Regions from separate parts of the Proteiniborus sp. MB09-C3 genome, predicted to be linked through region 2. Evidence: predicted binding sites of a transcription regulator. Region 2 holds the regulator's gene; the other holds the start of a gene.
The links. The regulator HrcA, encoded in region 2, represses chaperone genes, less so after heat shock. The targets are predictions, from matches to a motif close to TGTTAGCACTCNNNNNNNNNGAGTGCTAACA.
Positions count from the first base shown of each region.

Region 1: the regulator HrcA is predicted to act here: its motif matches at 2,195-2,225, upstream of QO263_RS17985 (co-chaperone GroES).

Region 1 is NZ_CP127161.1:3,669,222-3,678,543, forward strand. It holds gene groL (chaperonin GroEL) at 182-1,816, opposite strand; gene QO263_RS17985 (co-chaperone GroES) at 1,866-2,147, opposite strand; gene QO263_RS17990 (DNA-3-methyladenine glycosylase family protein) at 2,514-3,392, opposite strand; gene QO263_RS17995 (purine-cytosine permease family protein) at 3,597-4,880, opposite strand; gene QO263_RS18000 (DMT family transporter) at 5,309-6,178, opposite strand; gene QO263_RS18005 (amino acid synthesis family protein) at 6,309-6,896, opposite strand; gene QO263_RS18010 (UPF0280 family protein) at 6,925-7,770, opposite strand; gene QO263_RS18015 (DUF362 domain-containing protein) at 7,773-9,290, opposite strand.
Region 2 is NZ_CP127161.1:2,274,287-2,283,608, forward strand. It holds gene spoIIP (stage II sporulation protein P) at 185-1,477, shown strand; gene lepB (signal peptidase I) at 1,557-2,108, shown strand; gene QO263_RS10975 (sporulation-related protein NgaS) at 2,211-2,492, shown strand; gene lepA (translation elongation factor 4) at 2,579-4,387, shown strand; gene hemW (radical SAM family heme chaperone HemW) at 4,448-5,584, shown strand; gene hrcA (heat-inducible transcriptional repressor HrcA) at 5,702-6,736, shown strand; gene grpE (nucleotide exchange factor GrpE) at 6,822-7,382, shown strand; gene dnaK (molecular chaperone DnaK) at 7,410-9,230, shown strand.

The DNA of each region.
Region 1 (9,322 bases), 1.4 Mb from region 2:
AAGTCTAGTAACTATTATCTATCAAATAAATATAATCGTAAAACCTATAACAAAATATATTAAAAAAGAGGCTCCACATAAGTTCAGTACACTTATGCAAAGCCTCCAAGGGCAACAAATATAGCTTCAATTTGATATTGTCTATTTCTAAACTAGCGATATCAATTGGAGTACGGTTTTGTTACATCATTCCGCCCATTCCACCCATGCCACCCATTCCTGGCATAGCTGGTTCGTTTTCTTCTGGTAAATCAGTTACTACAGCTTCTGTAGTAAGTATCATAGCAGCTATTGATGCAGCATTTTGAAGAGCTGATCTTGTTACCTTTGCTGGGTCTACTATACCTGCTTCAATCATATTTACGTATTCCTCATTTAATGCATCGAATCCAATGCCTGTTTCACTTTCTTTAACCTTTTCTACTATAATTGATCCTTCTAATCCTGCGTTTGCAGCAATTTGTCTTACTGGCTCTTCTAAAGCTCTCACGATTATATTGATTCCTGTTTTTTCGTCTCCATTAGCAGATCCTAATAATTTTTTAACTGCTGGAACAACATTTATTAATGCAACTCCACCACCTGATACTATACCCTCTTCAACTGCAGCTCTAGTAGCAGCTAATGCATCTTCAATTCTAAGTTTCTTTTCTTTTAATTCTGTTTCTGTAGCTGCTCCAACTTGGATAACTGCAACTCCACCAGATAATTTTGCTAGTCTTTCTTGAAGTTTTTCTTTGTCAAATTCTGAAGTTGTTTCCTCTATTTGAGCTTTTAATTGTTTAACTCTATCTTGAATAGCTTGCTGTTCACCAGCACCATTTACTATTGTAGTATTTTCCTTGTCAACCTTTACAGTTTGAGCTTTTCCTAGCATATCTATTGTAGCTTCTTTTAGGTCATATCCTAATTCTTCTGATATAACTTCTCCACCTGTTAGAATAGCTATGTCTCTTAACATGTCTTTTCTTCTATCTCCGAATCCTGGTGCCTTAACAGCAACACATGTAAATGTTCCTCTTAGCTTGTTAACTACTAATGTAGCTAATGCCTCTCCTTCAACTTCTTCAGCAATGATTAATAATTGTTTTCCTTGTTGAACTATTTGCTCTAATATTGGAAGTATTTCTTGAATATTAGTTATCTTTTTATCAGTAATTAAGATATATGGATTTTCTAATACAGCTTCCATTTTATCTGTATCAGTTACCATGTATGCTGATAGATATCCTCTATCAAATTGCATACCTTCAACAACATCAAGGGTAGTTCCCATTGATCTTGATTCTTCAACTGTAATAACTCCTTCTTTGCCAACCTTATCCATAGCTTCTGCAATTAAGCTTCCTATTTCATCATCACCAGCTGATATAGATGCAACTTGAGCTATAGACCCTTTACTTTCTATTGGCTTAGAAAGTGCTTTAATTTCATCTACAGCAACGTCTACTGCTTTATGTATACCTCTTTTTACTATCATTGGGTTAGCACCTGCAGCAACGTTTTTTAATCCTTCTCTAATTATTGCTTGAGCTAATATTGTAGCTGTAGTAGTACCGTCTCCAGCAACATCATTAGTTTTTGTAGCTACCTCTTTTACTAATTGAGCTCCCATATTTTCATATTTATCTTCAAGTTCTATTTCACGAGCTATAGTAACACCATCATTTGTAATTAATGGCGAACCAAACTTTTTATCTAATACAACATTTCTTCCCTTTGGTCCTAAAGTTACCTTTACTGTATCTGCAAGTTTGTTTATACCTTTTTCCATAGCACGACGTGCTTCTTCACTAAATCTAATTTCCTTAGCCATTACATTCACACTCCTTATATTTAGTCAAATTTCTTATAATTCTTTAATCTTAATCAACTACAGCTAATATATCAGCCAATTTAACTATAGTATATTCTACATCGTCAACCTTAATTTCAGTTCCTGAGTATTTAGAGAATATTACCTTATCTCCAACCTTTATTTCATCTTTTTTCTTTTCATCTTCTGTTATTCCAGCACCAACTGCAACAACTTCAGCTATTTGTGGCTGTTCTTTAGCTGAGCTTGGAAGAACTATACCGCTCTTAGTTTTTTCTTCAACCTCTACCTTTTTAATTACAACTCTGTCTCCTAATGGCTTAATATTCATGTTTTACCCTCCCTGTTTATTTTAAATTTGTCTTTTACTTTTTCATTTATTAGCACTCTCCAACGTTGAGTGCTAATTCTTACACCATATATGTTATCTAAAGAATTTTATAGAATCAAATTCTTATTTTAGCTGTATTTCAGTTTATTCTGTTGTTTATTGAGTTTATGATATCTTTTATCCGTTTTTCACTTAATATCGTGATATATCTATACTTTTCATAACGCCATGAAACTTTCTTGTAAAATCTCCAATTCACCCAATTATATTATCGATATATCAATCAAAATAGAGCAAGTATAAGAATTATTCTCCCTTGTCCTTAGGCTCTATTGTTCAGCTACAATTTTTAATTCTCAATTCTCGTTATTTCCCTATGCCTAGCTCCCTGGCATAATAGAATAAGTATTGTTGAGCATATCCTGCATAGTCCCGAAATTTATTTTGTCCATATTCCTGTATAATCTTTAAACTAGTATCTTGTTTTAAATAGAAATATTCCATAACCCTTTTTACCCAAACATCTATTGGAAATGCATCATACTTATTCATTGAAAATAGCATAATACAGTCAGAAACTTTTGGTCCTACTCCTGCAAATCTCATCAATTCCTTTCTAGCGTCCTTTGTAGAAAGATTTTTAATCCTATATATATCTATGTCTCCCCCTGACACTATAGCAGCAGCATTAGCTATGTATTTCGCTCTAAAAGATGTTTTGCAATCCTGTATATCTTCAAGAGATAGTTGAGCTAGGACATCAGCCTCAGGAAAACTATAATAATTTTTCCCATTGTACTCACCTATGTATTTGCCATATCTTTCGCTTAGAATATTTATGGATCTCTTAATCATAGGGATACTATTTCTTGCAGACATAATAAATGATATAAGCATTTCCCACTCGTCTTGCTTTAATATCCTTATTCCGTAACCAAATTTAATAGCTTCTTTTAGCGTTGGATCATCAGATAATTTATCTTTAATTTCTCCATAGTCATTTTTTAAATCAAAATAATCTACCCATATGTCATTAAAGTCATCTAAGCTTGTATTAGAAAAAATGATATTCTCCCCATCTTTTCTAACATTCAAAATTTTCCCATGAGCCACACCTGTGTAACTGTCGTCAGCTTCTTTGTCCCATCTAAAGCATTGCCCGCATTCAAATATATGCTTCGGTTCAAAATGCTTCATCTTTCGAATAATTACTTTATCGCCTCTTGTCATCACATTATATTTCATAATTTTTCCCTCTCTACTTAATTGGTATTTTGAAAAAATTTCTCATGTAAATATAATTATTATACCACTTTTATAGTTATACAATCTGATTATTTAATAAAAAAACGAAGAGATTACATTTGCAAAGCATGACAAGCCTTGAGCCAAAGTACTTTCTAAAAATTTAAAAGCCCTCGTTTTTTCACGAGGGCTTCAATTTATATATTAAGCTGCTTTAATTTTTTTATCAAATATCTTGCTTAATATCACGTATACAATACAGCTTGTTAGTATTCCCACTATTGGTGGTACAAATACATCTGCTTTTAGTGATATATAGCTAGCTATACCAGCTACAAGCCATGAAATAAGAGCTACTCCATTTACACTTAATTTTTCCTTTGAATTCTTTACAAAGAACTCTTCTCCTATAATCAGTCCTGAAACTGGTGGAATTAATAATGATAAAAATTGGATTATAGGAAGTATATGTTTATATATTCCAAGTGCTGCAAACACAGCTGCTAATCCTGCTGTAGCTAGTGCAATATGCTTATGTTGTATTTTTCCTTTATATTTAGTTTCTTCTAATATATTTTGAATTGCTAAACTTGCTCCATAAATATTATTGTCTTGGGTAGTCCATAGACAGAATATTGCAGCGAAAAATGCTATTAAAGAAAGTCCTAATGCAGCCATAGCTACTGTAAAATCACCGTTACCTGTAGATATAGCAACTAGTGCCCCCGCAAATTGTAGGCCTAAGCACCCTATAGTAAAGGCAACTATTCCTGAAATAATCAAGTCTCTTGTACTCTTAGCAAATCTACATACGTCTGGAGTTATGGTAGCTCCAAATACCCATCCACCTATGATAGAGGATGTAGCTGCTGTAAATGAAATTGGCTCAACTGGTATGTAGCTAAATACATCACCAAAGCCTCCAGTAGTTCTTGCAACTGCAATAACTCCTATTGCAGATAATATCAATGCTGCAGGCACGCCTAAAAAGCTTATTATTTCTAGACCTTTATAGCCTCTAATAGCTGATTGAGTCCACAATGCTATACATATAATTGCAGTGATTGAAACTGGCAAAGTCCACCATGAAAATGTACTTTTTATTAATCTAGCAAAAATATCACCATTTAATGATATCCAGGTTACAGAGGAAATGGCTAGTAAAATTGAAAAAATACTAGAGCCTTTTTTCCCGAAAGCTCTTCTAGATAAGAAAGATGTTGAGAGGCCTGTTTTAAATGCCATATACCCAGTGGCTAAAACGATTGCCATAAGAACACCATTACCAACTAAAAGCGTCATTACCGCCTTAGGAAACGTCATCCCTACTCCTACTGCTCCGCCTATGACAAAATTTGATAGTGCAATTGGATATCCTGCTAAAACAAATGTAAGGCTTATTAATGACTTTCTTTCAGAATCTGGCACTGGATTAAAAGCGTTTTCCGTACCTTTATTTGCTACTTGTCCATCATGATTTTCAGCCAATTTGAACTCCTCCTTAAATTATTAATTTTTAATAAGCTACAATACAGGTAGGCCACCCCTTCGCCGCCACTTTGTTATAAAAATAATTAACTTTCTCACACCCTCTCGTCAATTTTTTTTATTGATAGTAATTAAAAATAATTCATCTATTTGCTATTGGTAGCTAAAAGGATATTTGGTCTCCTCATCTATTATATTAATGCACTTTTCATGCCAACTAAAACATACTTATTTACGTGTTTTGATAGGTTTATTTGGCAAAATCAGTGACTAATTTTGACATTTTTTTCGTATTTGCAATGTTCTCTAAAAATTAAGCCGTAACCATTGGTAATACTTAATCTAATCATATTTCAAAATTGAAACCAGAATTTCATAATTGAAATGTTTTTGGTTAGTTATTTAACAATAAATATACTAAAAACTTACTAATTTAAGCTACTTTTAAGCTTATTTCTTTTAATATTAAATTTATAGTTCATATATCCAGCTGATATAATAATGAGTCCACCTAGAAGACTAAATACATCTGGAAACTCATTCCACATAATAATTCCTATTATTATAGAAAATACAATGCTTATATACAAATATATAGATAACTCACTAGCTGAAGCAAGACTATATGCATATGCCATAAAAACCTGTGCAGCTGCAGCAAATATTCCTACAAATATTAGCTTTAAGAATTGAGGAAAACTAGATAACACAAATCCATCTAAAAGCATTAGAGGAATTACCGCTATAGTAGATATTAAGCCAAAGTAGAAAACTATAGTATCTGGATCATCTGTGCGATTTAAGTATCTTACCATTGTATAAGCCGCCCCTGCAAAAAATGCACCAAACAGCCCAGCTAAAGCTGGTACTACAGAAAAATCTAGTCTAGGTTTTATTACAAAAATTCCTCCAATAAAAGCTAAAATAATTATAAAAATTTGCTTCCTTGTTATTTTTTCATTTAAGAACATTCCTGCTAATATTATTACAAAAAAAGAAGATGTTTTATTTAATATTTCTGATTCAGCAAGTGGTAGTCTAGATATAGCATAATAATTTCCTGCTACTCCCAATAGACCAAAAATACTTCTAATAAATAATCCTTTTTTATTTTTACCTATAAAAGATTTTTTATTTCTGACTATCATAATACCTGATACTATTAAAGTTAAAAAATTTCTGAAAAACATTTTTTCAGATATGCTTATTTCTGGAACTGACTTTACAGCTGTAGCCATCAAAGCAAAGCAAAGTGATGAAGATATCATGAGTATTACACCTTTAGTTTTGTTATCCATATACATATAACTCCTTTATATATAATACTGACCATGGAGATTGCTTTTCCATGGTCAGATTTAGAATTGGTTATATATTTTTAGTAATTTTATTAGGATAATGAGATGTATTTTGTTAGTCTTTTGATGACTATCTTAATCCATCTTCACCTTTAATTTCTTCAACTTTTAATCCGCCAACTCTTGGATGTGGTCTTCCACAGTTTGTAACTGAAAGAACTAATACTAATTCATTGTCTCTTGGGGCATCTGGTACTCTAACTTCCATTGCATCAAAGTGAGTTCTAACGAATGCTGCATCTTTATAGTGTAGAGGCACATCTATTGTACAACCTGGGTATCCCATTTTCTTAGCTGAAGGAATGATTGCTTTTCCTCCGCCTAATCCTTCTCTAAATGGTTTTCCTAGTGATGGGTGAAGTAATGCTGCTGCATGCTCAAGTTCACCATTTCCACCAACTATAGCTCCTTTACCATAGCTTTCTGCTTCGCTTTTATCAATTCCAGCTGCTTTTAATGCTCTTTCAACTAAATCTGGTGTTACTGATGCAGCCCAATCTGATAATGGAGAAAGATCTTCTACATATTTTCCTGCATATGGATTTTCAAATACTACTGCTATTGATACTCTTTTGTGATCTTTTCCTTCGATTGCCTTTTCGCCATCAGCTTTAATTTCTTCTACAAAAGTATAATATTTTCTAATTTTAACATCCATTTGTAAAACCTCCTTAGTTTTTTTATGATTATAATTTTATTGATTCTAAAAGTAAGCTATCTGGATATTTTACTATTGTATTTCCTATTGAGATTATTGCACCCTTTATTATTCCTTTGTTGTACAAGTCTTCTGCTACATTTAGTCCATTTAATAATGCTTTGTATTTTTTATCTTCTCCAATTTTGCCTACTTTTAACGTGACAAGCTGACCTTTGATATCTGTTCCTGAGTCTATTTCTTCTGCAAGACAGCGAATAATATTTTCATCCTCTACATAAGTCATATTGCCTAAATAAGTAGCGCATGCATCTGCTGTAGCCGCATCAGATGCTAAAGCAACTGCAGCAGTAGCTATGCCCTTTGTAAAGCTTCTTCCACCAGTACCACTAGTACAAATACCATGGATATCTTGTTCTTCGGTAATTGTTAAAACTAGCTGACCTTTCTCATTATCATTTGTATATGGAATCCCAACTTTAATTGGTTTTCCTTCTAAATCCTTTAGTGCTATATCTCCGCCATTGTTTACAATAGCTCTAGTTCCACCTAGTTCTATTGCTTTTTGAAGAGCTATATCAGAAAAGGAACCTGCCACAGCTCCAAGAGTATTAAGTTCTTTATATCCACTCTTCTCAACGGCAATAATCATCTTATTTAGGACTTCCGGAAATTCATCACTTGTATTTTCATAGGCTCGCATTATTTTTAGTTTAGGAATGTATTGTATTAGCTTATCAAATTGTTCTAATACATGCTTACCTGCTTCAAGGCCTATTTCCGGCATTCTTTTTCCCTTCACAGACACATCTATCACCATTTGTATAGGACCATGATTTATAAATATTCTTTCATCTTGAAGCTTTTCAATCATAATTATTCCTCTTTTTCAAGCATTTTTAAAAGTTCATCTTTAGTAATTATATGATCAGTATGTCCGCCAAGCTCTTCATACTTATCTCTTGTCATAGTGTATTCAACTGGTGCTACAGTAGCAGGAGTTGGAACCCAAGTTGTAGCTTCTGGAATCATCTTTGCTACATCCACCATAAAGTTTATTCCTCCTCCTGGAAGAATAAATACTGGTGCGCCAGCTACAGTCATTCTAATCTGGTCACTGTGGATAGCATCTGTTAGCTTTCTAGGGAAATTAGTTACTCCAGCTCTTGCACTTCCACCTGTTCCTCCAGTATAAATAACTGCAACTTTTGATTCTTCACATGTGTCTGAAATTATCTTAACTGTGTTTAATACTTCGTCTGTCATAGGAATTTCTTTAACTGATCCATCTGCTTGAACTTCTAGTAAAGCTGCTTTCTGTCCAGTAGTTTCAGTTACTAATATTTTATTTCCTGCTTTAGATAAATTCATATCGACAGATACAACCGCATCTATTGGGTTCACAATTTCTGTTCCGCCCCAACCATGTCCATGATTTCCAAAGTATCTTCCTCTTGTACTCTTTACTCCATAAGGAACTACTCCGCTATAAGTCATTCCTACCTCTTGACCTGCAAAGTGTTCTGAAAGAAGTCCAATAACATGGTAGTCTAATATTATTGCTTCATCTACAACTTTACATAGATGTCTAGCAAACATTCCGATAGTAGCACTACCGCAGCCTACTCTCATAAGTTTTTCTTTTACACCATCTATTATAGGAGCTTCACCTTGTTGTATCTCAAGAGTGCTTCCATTGTCTACTTTTAGTGTTAATCTTCTTCCGTTTGCTAAGTCTACTATTGTTCTTGCAACTACAAATCCATCATTACCATTGCTTAGAAGATTAGCTCCACCAATTGTAAGCATCTTTGCTCCATATTCTTCAGTTGTTACCATTCCAACAACTTTTCCATCTCTTTTAACCTTTGCACCCTCTTCACCTATGTGCATGTTTGTATCTATTTTTACTTTTACGCCACTGTAGCTAAGAGGAGCTTCAGTTACAACTGTTACAACATCTACGCCTTCTACATTATCTTGAACGATAAATGGTGCAGGACGGCAACATGGATAGCTTGTTCCACTACCTACTGCTGTTATAAGAGGTTTGTAAGGTAATTTTTCTGTTTCTGGAATGCTTGTTATTGCATCAACAACAAGTTTTCTGTTTCTTACAGTCTCTCCGTTGATATTTGTATATCTCTTACATGCTCCTGTTTTTCCTTCAGGTATTGTACAGTTAACAGGACAGTGAGTACATTTTACTGTCTTTGGAGCTTGTTCGTCTGTTCTTTCAATAGCCTTGAAAGGACAAACTCTTGTACATATACCACAAGATACACATTTATCATTAGTGTGAGCCTTCTTTTCTTTTACCTCTATAGCATCTAGTGGACAGTTTTTAACACATATGCTACAACCTTTACACTTATCAAGAATAACTTTAATCATAAGTTATTTTTCCCCTTTCTAATTTACCAAGT
Region 2 (9,322 bases):
TGACATAGGGAGTTACATCGAAACAAAAGATTTCTGTAACTCCACTGTACCTGAAGTAGGGAAAATATATTTCTGCTGCATTTTTATGATAATAATGGAGTTTCTTGTTTCTTACAGTATTCATAATAACCGACTATATGGAATATAATTTCATATAATATTTTTACTTAAGGAGTTGTTAAATATGGTAAGAAACCAGAGCTTTAATAAGGGAATTACATATGTGATAATAGCCATATTATGTTTAGCAAATTTATTTCTTGGCGCAAAGGTGATTGGAAAATTAGCTGATATTAAAAAATCATCAATTTCTGACGAGGAAAATATGAATGTAGAAAAAGTAATATCAGTATTTAATGTGGAAAGCTCTAACATAAAGGAAAGCTCTGTATCCGTATCAGAGACAGAAAAAGTAAATGATACTCATATGGAAAAGACTGAAATAGATAAGGATATAGAAAATAATATATTCTTAAAGATATTGCTTAATTCAAATGCTTATATGAAAATAGCATATGAAATGGAAAATAAAGGATTGGAAATGAAATCATCTCAAGAAAGCTTTTTTAGTAGACTAGCAGTTCTATTAAAGCCCGATTTCTATATAAAACCTCATCTCCCAGCTATAGTAAATGCTTTTAATGAAACATACTCATGGGAATCCAAAAAAACAGGAGCAGATGAAAGTCCAGATTTAGATGGGTACATCGTTCTTAGCGATATAATATTTGTGGAAGACCCAGAGGAAAGAAAAGAGCTTGACCAAGAGCTTGAGCTTATGGGGAAAAAACATGAAGATAAACTATATATTGAACCACCAAAGAGTGTAAGTCTGGATCATGAAAATCCATATATTCTAATATATCATACCCATGGAACAGAAGCTTATTTACCAATTAATACAGACAGATTTCATACTGAAAAGAGAGAGTATAATGTTCTAGCTGTAGGAGAAACCATAGCGAAAGTCCTTGAAGAAAAGGGCCATAAATTAAAATGGGTGGATGTCTATCATGATATACCTTCTTATAACGATTCATATACCAATTCCTTATCTACAGTGAAGGAGGAACTAAATAAAAATAAGAGCATAAAAGTAATATTGGACATTCATAGAGATGGAATAGAGACTACAGTACCAGCTGCTCTAAGCAAGGCAGAGAAAGCTGCAAGGGTAACTATTGACGGCAAAAGTGTAGCAACATTTTCCTTAGTCATAGGTCCCAATAATCCGAATAAAGAGCATCTTATTAAGTTTGCGAATTATATTAGACATACTTCAGAGAGTATGTATCCAGGATTGTTTAAAGGCATCATTATAAAACCGACTGGAAAGTTTAATCAATACGTAAGCGATTACTGTGCATTAATAGAAGTAGGAAGTAATTTAAATACAATTGATGAGGCCAAAGAATCTGCTAAATGCATAGGTGAAATTTTACATAAGGTTTTAGAAGACATTGAAAAACAAGAATAAATTTTAATATAAAACTATTTTTTTATATGAATAAATGTTATAATTGTTCTTAGGAATTTTTCCTAAGGAGGTAAAAAGCATGGAGCAGGAGCAAAAGAATAATATTAGAAAAGAAATATTTGAATGGATGAAAAGCATAGCCTTTGCAGTAGTAATAGCAATATTAATAAAAACTTTTTTATTCAATACAACTTATGTCCTTGGATACTCTATGTATCCAACATTACACGAACGAGACAGGCTATTTACAAATAAAATAGTATATAAAATAAGCCAACCAAAGCGAGGAGATATTGTAGTGCTTAAGGCTCCAGATGATCCAGATAAGGACTATATTAAAAGAGTTATAGGCGTAGAAGGAGATACAGTTGATATAATTGACGGAAAGGTTTATGTAAATGGCGAGCAATATAAAGAGTACTATGTGTCCGAAGATGCATATACCTATAGCTATGAGAATAGTTCATGGAAAGTAGAAAAAGGATATTTGTTTGTTTTAGGGGACAACAGAAACAAGGGTGCCAGCAAGGATAGCAGATATCTAGGGCCTATTTCAATAGATGCCATTAAAGGAAAAGCAACATATAGATATTTTCCTTTTGATGATAGATTTGGCTCACTTTATAAATAGGAATAAAAAACCAAATAGTTGCTAATAATATATGTGGTGATTATTTTGGAAAGCAGAGTTGAAAGGTACAGAAATAATAGAATTAATAGAAGGCAAAAAAAAATGAAGATAATCGTTTTTATTTTCATTGTCATGTTTTTCATTGCAGGATTAAATGTAGTGGATAGAGCTGTTAGAGATATGATGCATATTCATGATAAACAGCTTTATTTTTTTGGCTATGATGATGAATTCTACAGGCTTCATTTACTTGGCAGGGATTATACAGTTGAAAAAAAAGGAATAGATGATAGAATAGATAATGCAAAAGTGATTATTGAGGATTTTGCTAAACTAGCTAACAATTATTTGGAAAAAATACTGACAAAAATAAAGACCAGGTAAAATAATAAATCTGGTCTTTTATCAGTTATGAACCTATGTTATAATTGAAAAAGATATTTTTTCCGTGTGAATGAGGAGGATAGTGTATGGAAGATAGACAAAAGAGAGTTAGAAATTTTTCAATAATAGCCCATATTGACCATGGTAAATCAACATTGGCAGATAGATTAATCGAAAAAACAGGTCTACTTACTTTGAGGGAGATGCAAGACCAACTCCTTGACAATATGGATTTGGAAAGAGAAAGAGGAATAACAATTAAATTACAAACAATAAGGCTTGTATATAAGGCAAAGGATGGAAACGAATATATATTAAATCTAATAGATACTCCGGGCCATGTTGACTTCAATTATGAAGTTTCCAGAAGCTTAGCAGCATGTGAAGGAGCTATACTTGTAGTTGATGCTGCTCAGGGAATAGAAGCTCAGACATTAGCTAATGTTTATCTTGCATTGGATCAGAATCTAGAAATAGTTCCTGTTATAAATAAAATAGATTTACCTAGTGCAAGGCCTGATGAAATAAAGAAGGAAATAGAAGATGTAATAGGGCTTGATTGTGAGGATGCTCCACTTATATCAGCAAAGGACGGATTAAATATTGAGGATGTTCTTGAAAGCATTGTAAAGAATGTGCCAGCTCCAGAGGGGGACAAAGAGGCTCCTTTAAAGGCGCTTATTTTTGATTCCTATTATGATAGCTATAAAGGTGTTATAGCTATGATAAGAGTAATGGATGGGACAATGAAGCCTGGCACGGAAATAAAGATGATGGCAACCAATAAAATATTTGAGGTTACAGAGGTCGGAATATTTGCACCAAAGCATACTCCAGTAAAAGAACTAGTAGCAGGTGATGTTGGCTATGTTGCTGCTAGTATAAAAAACGTAAAGGATGCTAGAGTAGGAGATACTATTACAGAAGCTGCTAGACCTACGGAAAAGCCCCTTTCAGGCTATAAAAAAGTGACTCCAATGGTTTATTGTGGTATATATCCAGCTGAGGGAGAAGATTATAATGGTGTTAGAGATGCATTAGAAAAGCTACAGGTAAATGATGCAGCATTAGTATTTGAGCCTGAAACATCTGTTGCACTAGGATTTGGTTTCAGATGTGGTTTCCTAGGTTTACTGCATATGGAAATCATACAAGAAAGGCTAGAGAGAGAATTTGACCTGAATATGGTGACTACAGCACCCAGTGTTATTTATAAGGTGAAAAAGGAAAATGGAGAAATGCTAGAGCTTCAGAATCCTACAAACCTTCCGGATGCTACTGAAATAGAATATATGGAGGAGCCTATAGTGGATGTAACTATAATGACTCCAACGGATTATGTAGGTGCAATTATGGAGTTGTGTCAGAATAGGCGTGGAATATTCAAGAATATGGAGTACTTGGAGCAAACTAGGGTAGTTATGCATTATGAGCTGCCACTTAATGAGGTTATTTATGATTTTTTTGATGCCTTAAAATCCAAGACAAGAGGATATGCTTCCCTTGATTATGATTTAAAGGGATATAAGCAATCAGAATTAGTAAAGCTTGATATTTTAATAAATGGAGAACTAGTTGATGCCTTTTCGATTATTGCTCATAAGGATAAAGCATATGAAAGAGGAAGAATGATTGCAGAAAAGCTTAAGGATGTTATACCAAGACATCAGTTTGCAGTTCCTATTCAAGCCTCAATAGGCTCAAAAATAATTGCTAGAGAAACCGTAAAAGCTCTTAGAAAAGACGTATTGGCCAAGTGTTACGGTGGAGATATTTCTAGAAAGAAGAAATTATTAGAGAAGCAAAAAGAAGGAAAGAAGAGAATGAGGCAGATTGGCAATGTAGAAGTGCCACAAGAGGCGTTTTTAGCTGTGTTAAAATATGATGAAAAATAATTGTCAGCTGAAGCTAAGGAAAAAATCCTTAGCTTTTAAATATATAGGGGAGTGTTTTTAATGAAGGACATAGGAATCTATATTCATATTCCATTTTGCAAAAGCAAATGCTATTATTGTGATTTTTGTTCATTTCCCAGGATGTTGGATAGCGCAGAAAAATATGTTTCTTATATCAAAAAGGAAATAGATTTATATGAAGAGGACCTAAAAGAATATAATGTAAATACTATTTTTTTAGGTGGCGGTACGCCTACAGTAATAGATGGAAAATATATTTATGAAATAATTGATTACATTTATAAAAAAACAAATGCGAATCAAGTAAAAGAAATCACAATTGAAGCAAATCCTAAAACACTAGATGAAGAAAAACTTGAGATGTATAAAAAAGCAGGTATAAATAGAATTAGCATTGGTGTTCAATCTATGAATGATATGATGCTGAAGAAAATTGGGAGAATACATACAGTAGAGGACTTTACAAATACCTATAATCTTATTAGAAAATATGAATTCAACAATGTAAGCTTTGATATCATGTTTAATCTTCCAGAACAAACTCTAGAGGACTCTATTAGGACATTGAAGCTAGCTATCCAATTAGAACCAGAACATATATCATATTATAGTTTGAAAATAGAAGAGGGGACTCCATTTAACAATAAATATATTAATAAACAGCTTATTCTTCCTGATGAGGATGTAGAAAGAGAAATGTACCACGAAGGAATAGAATTATTAAAGAAAAAAGGCTACCATCATTACGAGATATCTAACTTTGCAAAAAAAGGGTATGAAAGCAAACATAATTTAATTTACTGGAAATGTGAACCTTATATAGGCTTAGGTCTATCTGCTCATTCATATTTTAAAAATTATAGATATGGTAATACAGAAGATATGAATATTTATTTTGAACAAATATCTAATAAAAATCTAGCTACAGTAGAGAAGGAATTAATAGACAAAGATATGGAGATAGCAGAGTATCTTATATTAGGTCTTAGATTAATTGAAGGGGTTAATAGCAATAAATTTAAAGAAAAGTTCAATATTAATATAAAAGATATCTATGGAAAAACTATAAATAAATTTATTAACGAAGGCTTATTAGAGGAGGACAGGGATAATATAAGACTTACAAAAGGGGGTTTAGACTTAAGCAATATTGTGTTTATGGAAATTCTACCTTAAGAAAAATAAAACATAAAAAAGGTATTGACAATTTAATGTAACAGTGATAATTTAAAATCATGAAGATTAGCACTCAATGAATAAGAGTGCTAATAATTAAATGGGATGTGATAATGTATGATGCTTGATGATAGAAAACTTAAGATTTTACAGGCAATTATACAAAGCTATATAAATAGTGCAGAGCCTATAGGCTCTAGAACTATATCAAAAAAATTTGATTTAGGGGTTAGTTCTGCAACCATAAGAAATGAAATGTCAGATCTAGAAGAGCTTGGGTACTTGGTTCAACCACATACATCTGCAGGTAGGATACCTTCAGATAAAGGCTATAGATTATACGTAAATAGATTGTTGCAGACAAGAAGCTTAGATTTTATTTTAAGACATGATTTGAAAAGTAAGCTCATAGAGGAAATAGGAGAAGTCGATCAGCTTATATATAATGCTGCTAGAATTCTTTCGCAGGTGACAAACTACACTTCTCTTGCCATTGCTCCACAGATCAAAAAAAGTCAACTTAAACATATTCAACTAGTTCCTATAGACGATACTAAGGTATTGGTAGTTATTATAACAAATTCAGGTATAGTTAAAAATACTGTTTTAAGGACTGACTCTAGCATTTCCCATGACCATTTAAATATAATATCAAATTTTTTAAATGACAAATTGAAAGGTTGTAATATTGGTGAAATTGATTCTGAAATACTAGATAAGCTTGTGAAAGAAATGTATGAATTTAAAAAATCAATTTTAGATATTATTCCAATTATGATGCATGTATTAGATGATACAACTGAGGTAGGAGTTTTTTTAGATGGCGTAACTAAAATATTTAACTTCCCTGAATATAATGACCTTGATAAGGCTAGGGATTTCATTTCCTTTGTTGAAAACAAGCCTAATATTCTAGAAATGATGCTAGGCGGAGAACAAAATGACGTTGAAATCACAATTGGCAATGAGAATACCTATGATGAAATAAAAAACTGTAGTGTTATAACTGCTACCTATAGCTTAAATGGAAAAACCATAGGCAAAATTGGTGTAATAGGACCTACACGTATGGATTATTCCAATGTGATAAATGTGGTTAGATCATTATCATTGGATTTAAACGAAATATTAAAGAAATATTTTATAGAATAAGGTGTAGGATTTTTGTCTTGCACCTAGAAAAATGTTATTTTAAAAATAATGTAAAAAATATTGTTCTTTGAATGGAGGACTGGAAATGGAGAAAAAAGCGAAAGAAGATTTTGTTGAGCCTAATTTAGAAAATGAATGTATTGACAGTACTATTGAAGAAATGGAAAATGATAAAGAGATGAATATGGAAGAACTTTTAGAGAAATATAATAATAAAATATCAGAATGTGAAGAACTTTCAAATAGGTATGTTAGGCTTCAAGCTGATTTCAACAATTTTAAAAAGAGAACAGAAAAAGAAAAAGAAAGCATATATCAATATGCAGCACAAGAACTTATCACATCATTGCTTCCTGTCATGGACAACTTCGACAGGGCACTAAAGGTAGACACTGAAGAATCTACTGTAGATAATTTATACAAAGGGGTGGAGATGGTCTATAAGCAATTAATAGAATCTCTTCAAGCCAATGGTTTAGAAGAAATAAATGCAGTTGGTGAAAAGTTTGATCCAAACTATCATCATGCAGTTGCTCAAGAAGAAAATGATGATTATGATGCTGATGTAGTGACAGAAGTGTTTTTAAAAGGCTACAAAGTAAAAGACAAAGTTATAAGACCTAGTATGGTTAAGGTTTCAAAATAATTAAGTACTACATAAGGAGGAATAAATATGTCAAAAATTATTGGAATTGACTTAGGAACAACAAACTCTTGTGTGGCAGTAATGGAAGGTGGAGAGCCAGTTGTTATTGCAAATGTTGAAGGAAATAGAACTACTCCATCCATAGTTGCCTTTACAAAAGAAGGTGAGAGGCTCGTTGGGGAAACGGCAAAAAGACAAGCAGTTACAAACCCTGATAGAACAATTGCCTCAATTAAAAGATATATGGGAAAAGACCATAATACTTTAATAGATGGAAAACAACATTCTCCTCAAGATATATCAGCCATGATACTTCAAAAGCTGAAAACAGATGCTGAAAATTACCTAGGAGAAACAATTACAGATGCAGTTATTACTGTTCCAGCATATTTTTCAGATAGTCAAAGACAAGCAACTAAAGATGCTGGTAGAATTGCAGGATTAAATGTTAGAAGAATAATAAATGAGCCTACTGCTGCATCCTTAGCCTATGGCTTAGATAAAGATGAAGAACATCATAAAATAATGGTATTTGACTTAGGTGGAGGAACGTTCGACGTTTCAATACTTGAGCTAGGAGATGGAGTTTTTGAGGTTATATCCACTAGTGGGGACAATCATCTTGGTGGAGATGATTTTGACCAAGTAATCATTGATTACATGGCTGAGCAGTTCAAAAAAGAAAATGGCGTAGATTTGAGAAATGATAAAATGTCTCTTCAAAGATTAAAAGAGGCTGCAGAAAAAGCCAAAAAAGAGCTTTCTAGTGTTATGACTACTAATATAAATCTACCATTTATAACTGCTACACAATCAGGACCATTACATTTAACTATGGATTTAACAAGAGCTAAATTTGATGAACTTACTGCTCATCTTGTAGAGAGATCTATGGTACCAGCTAGAAAGGCTATCAATGATTCGGGTTTGTCTTCAGCAGAAATAGATAAAGTTATTCTTGTTGGAGGTTCTACAAGAATACCTGCCGTACAACAAGCAGTAAAAAACTTAACTGGAAAAGAACCACATAAGGGTGTTAATCCAGATGAAGTAGTTGCTTTAGGAGCAGCAATTCAGGCGGGAGTTCTTAGCGGAGAAGTTAAGGATTTATTATTACTTGATGTAACGCCATTATCATTAGGTATAGAAACTCTAGGTGGAGTATTCACCAAACTTATAGAGAGGAATACTACTATACCTACAAAGAAAAGCCAAGTATTTTCTACAGCGGCTGACAGCCAAACTGCGGTTGATATACATGTACTTCAAGGTGAAAGACAGATGGCTAGTGGAAATATCACTTTAGGAAGATTCCAATTAACAGGAATTCCACCAGCACCAAGAGGAATACCACAAATAGAAGTTACCTTTGATATCGATGCTAATGGTATAGTAAATGTATCAGCGAAGGATTTAGGCACAGGAAAAGAGCAGAAGATAACTATTACTGCTTCAACTAACTTATCAGAAGAAGAGATTCAAAAGAAGGTTAAAGAAGCTGAACAATTTGCTGAAGAAGATAAAAAGAATAAAGAAGATATAGAGATTAGAAACAATGCTGATTCATTAGTATATCAAACAGAGAAAACACTTAAAGAGCTTGAAGGAAAACTAGATGGAAATGAAAAAGAAAAAGTGCAAGGAAAGCTAGACGAATTGAAGAAAGCTCTTGAAGGAACAGACACAGACAATATTAAGAAAAAGACAGAGGAGCTTACAACTGAGTTCCATGCATTATCTCAAAAGCTATATGAACAGGCCTCACAACAAGGAGCACCACATCAAGAAAGCAATCAAGATGACAATGTTGTAGATGCTGACTATGAAGTAGTAGACGATGACAAATAACATATAAAGCTAAGTCCTTTGGGATTTAGCTTTTATATTGGCTATTGACATATCATATTAAATAAATTAAACTAATAATCGTTTATAATTAT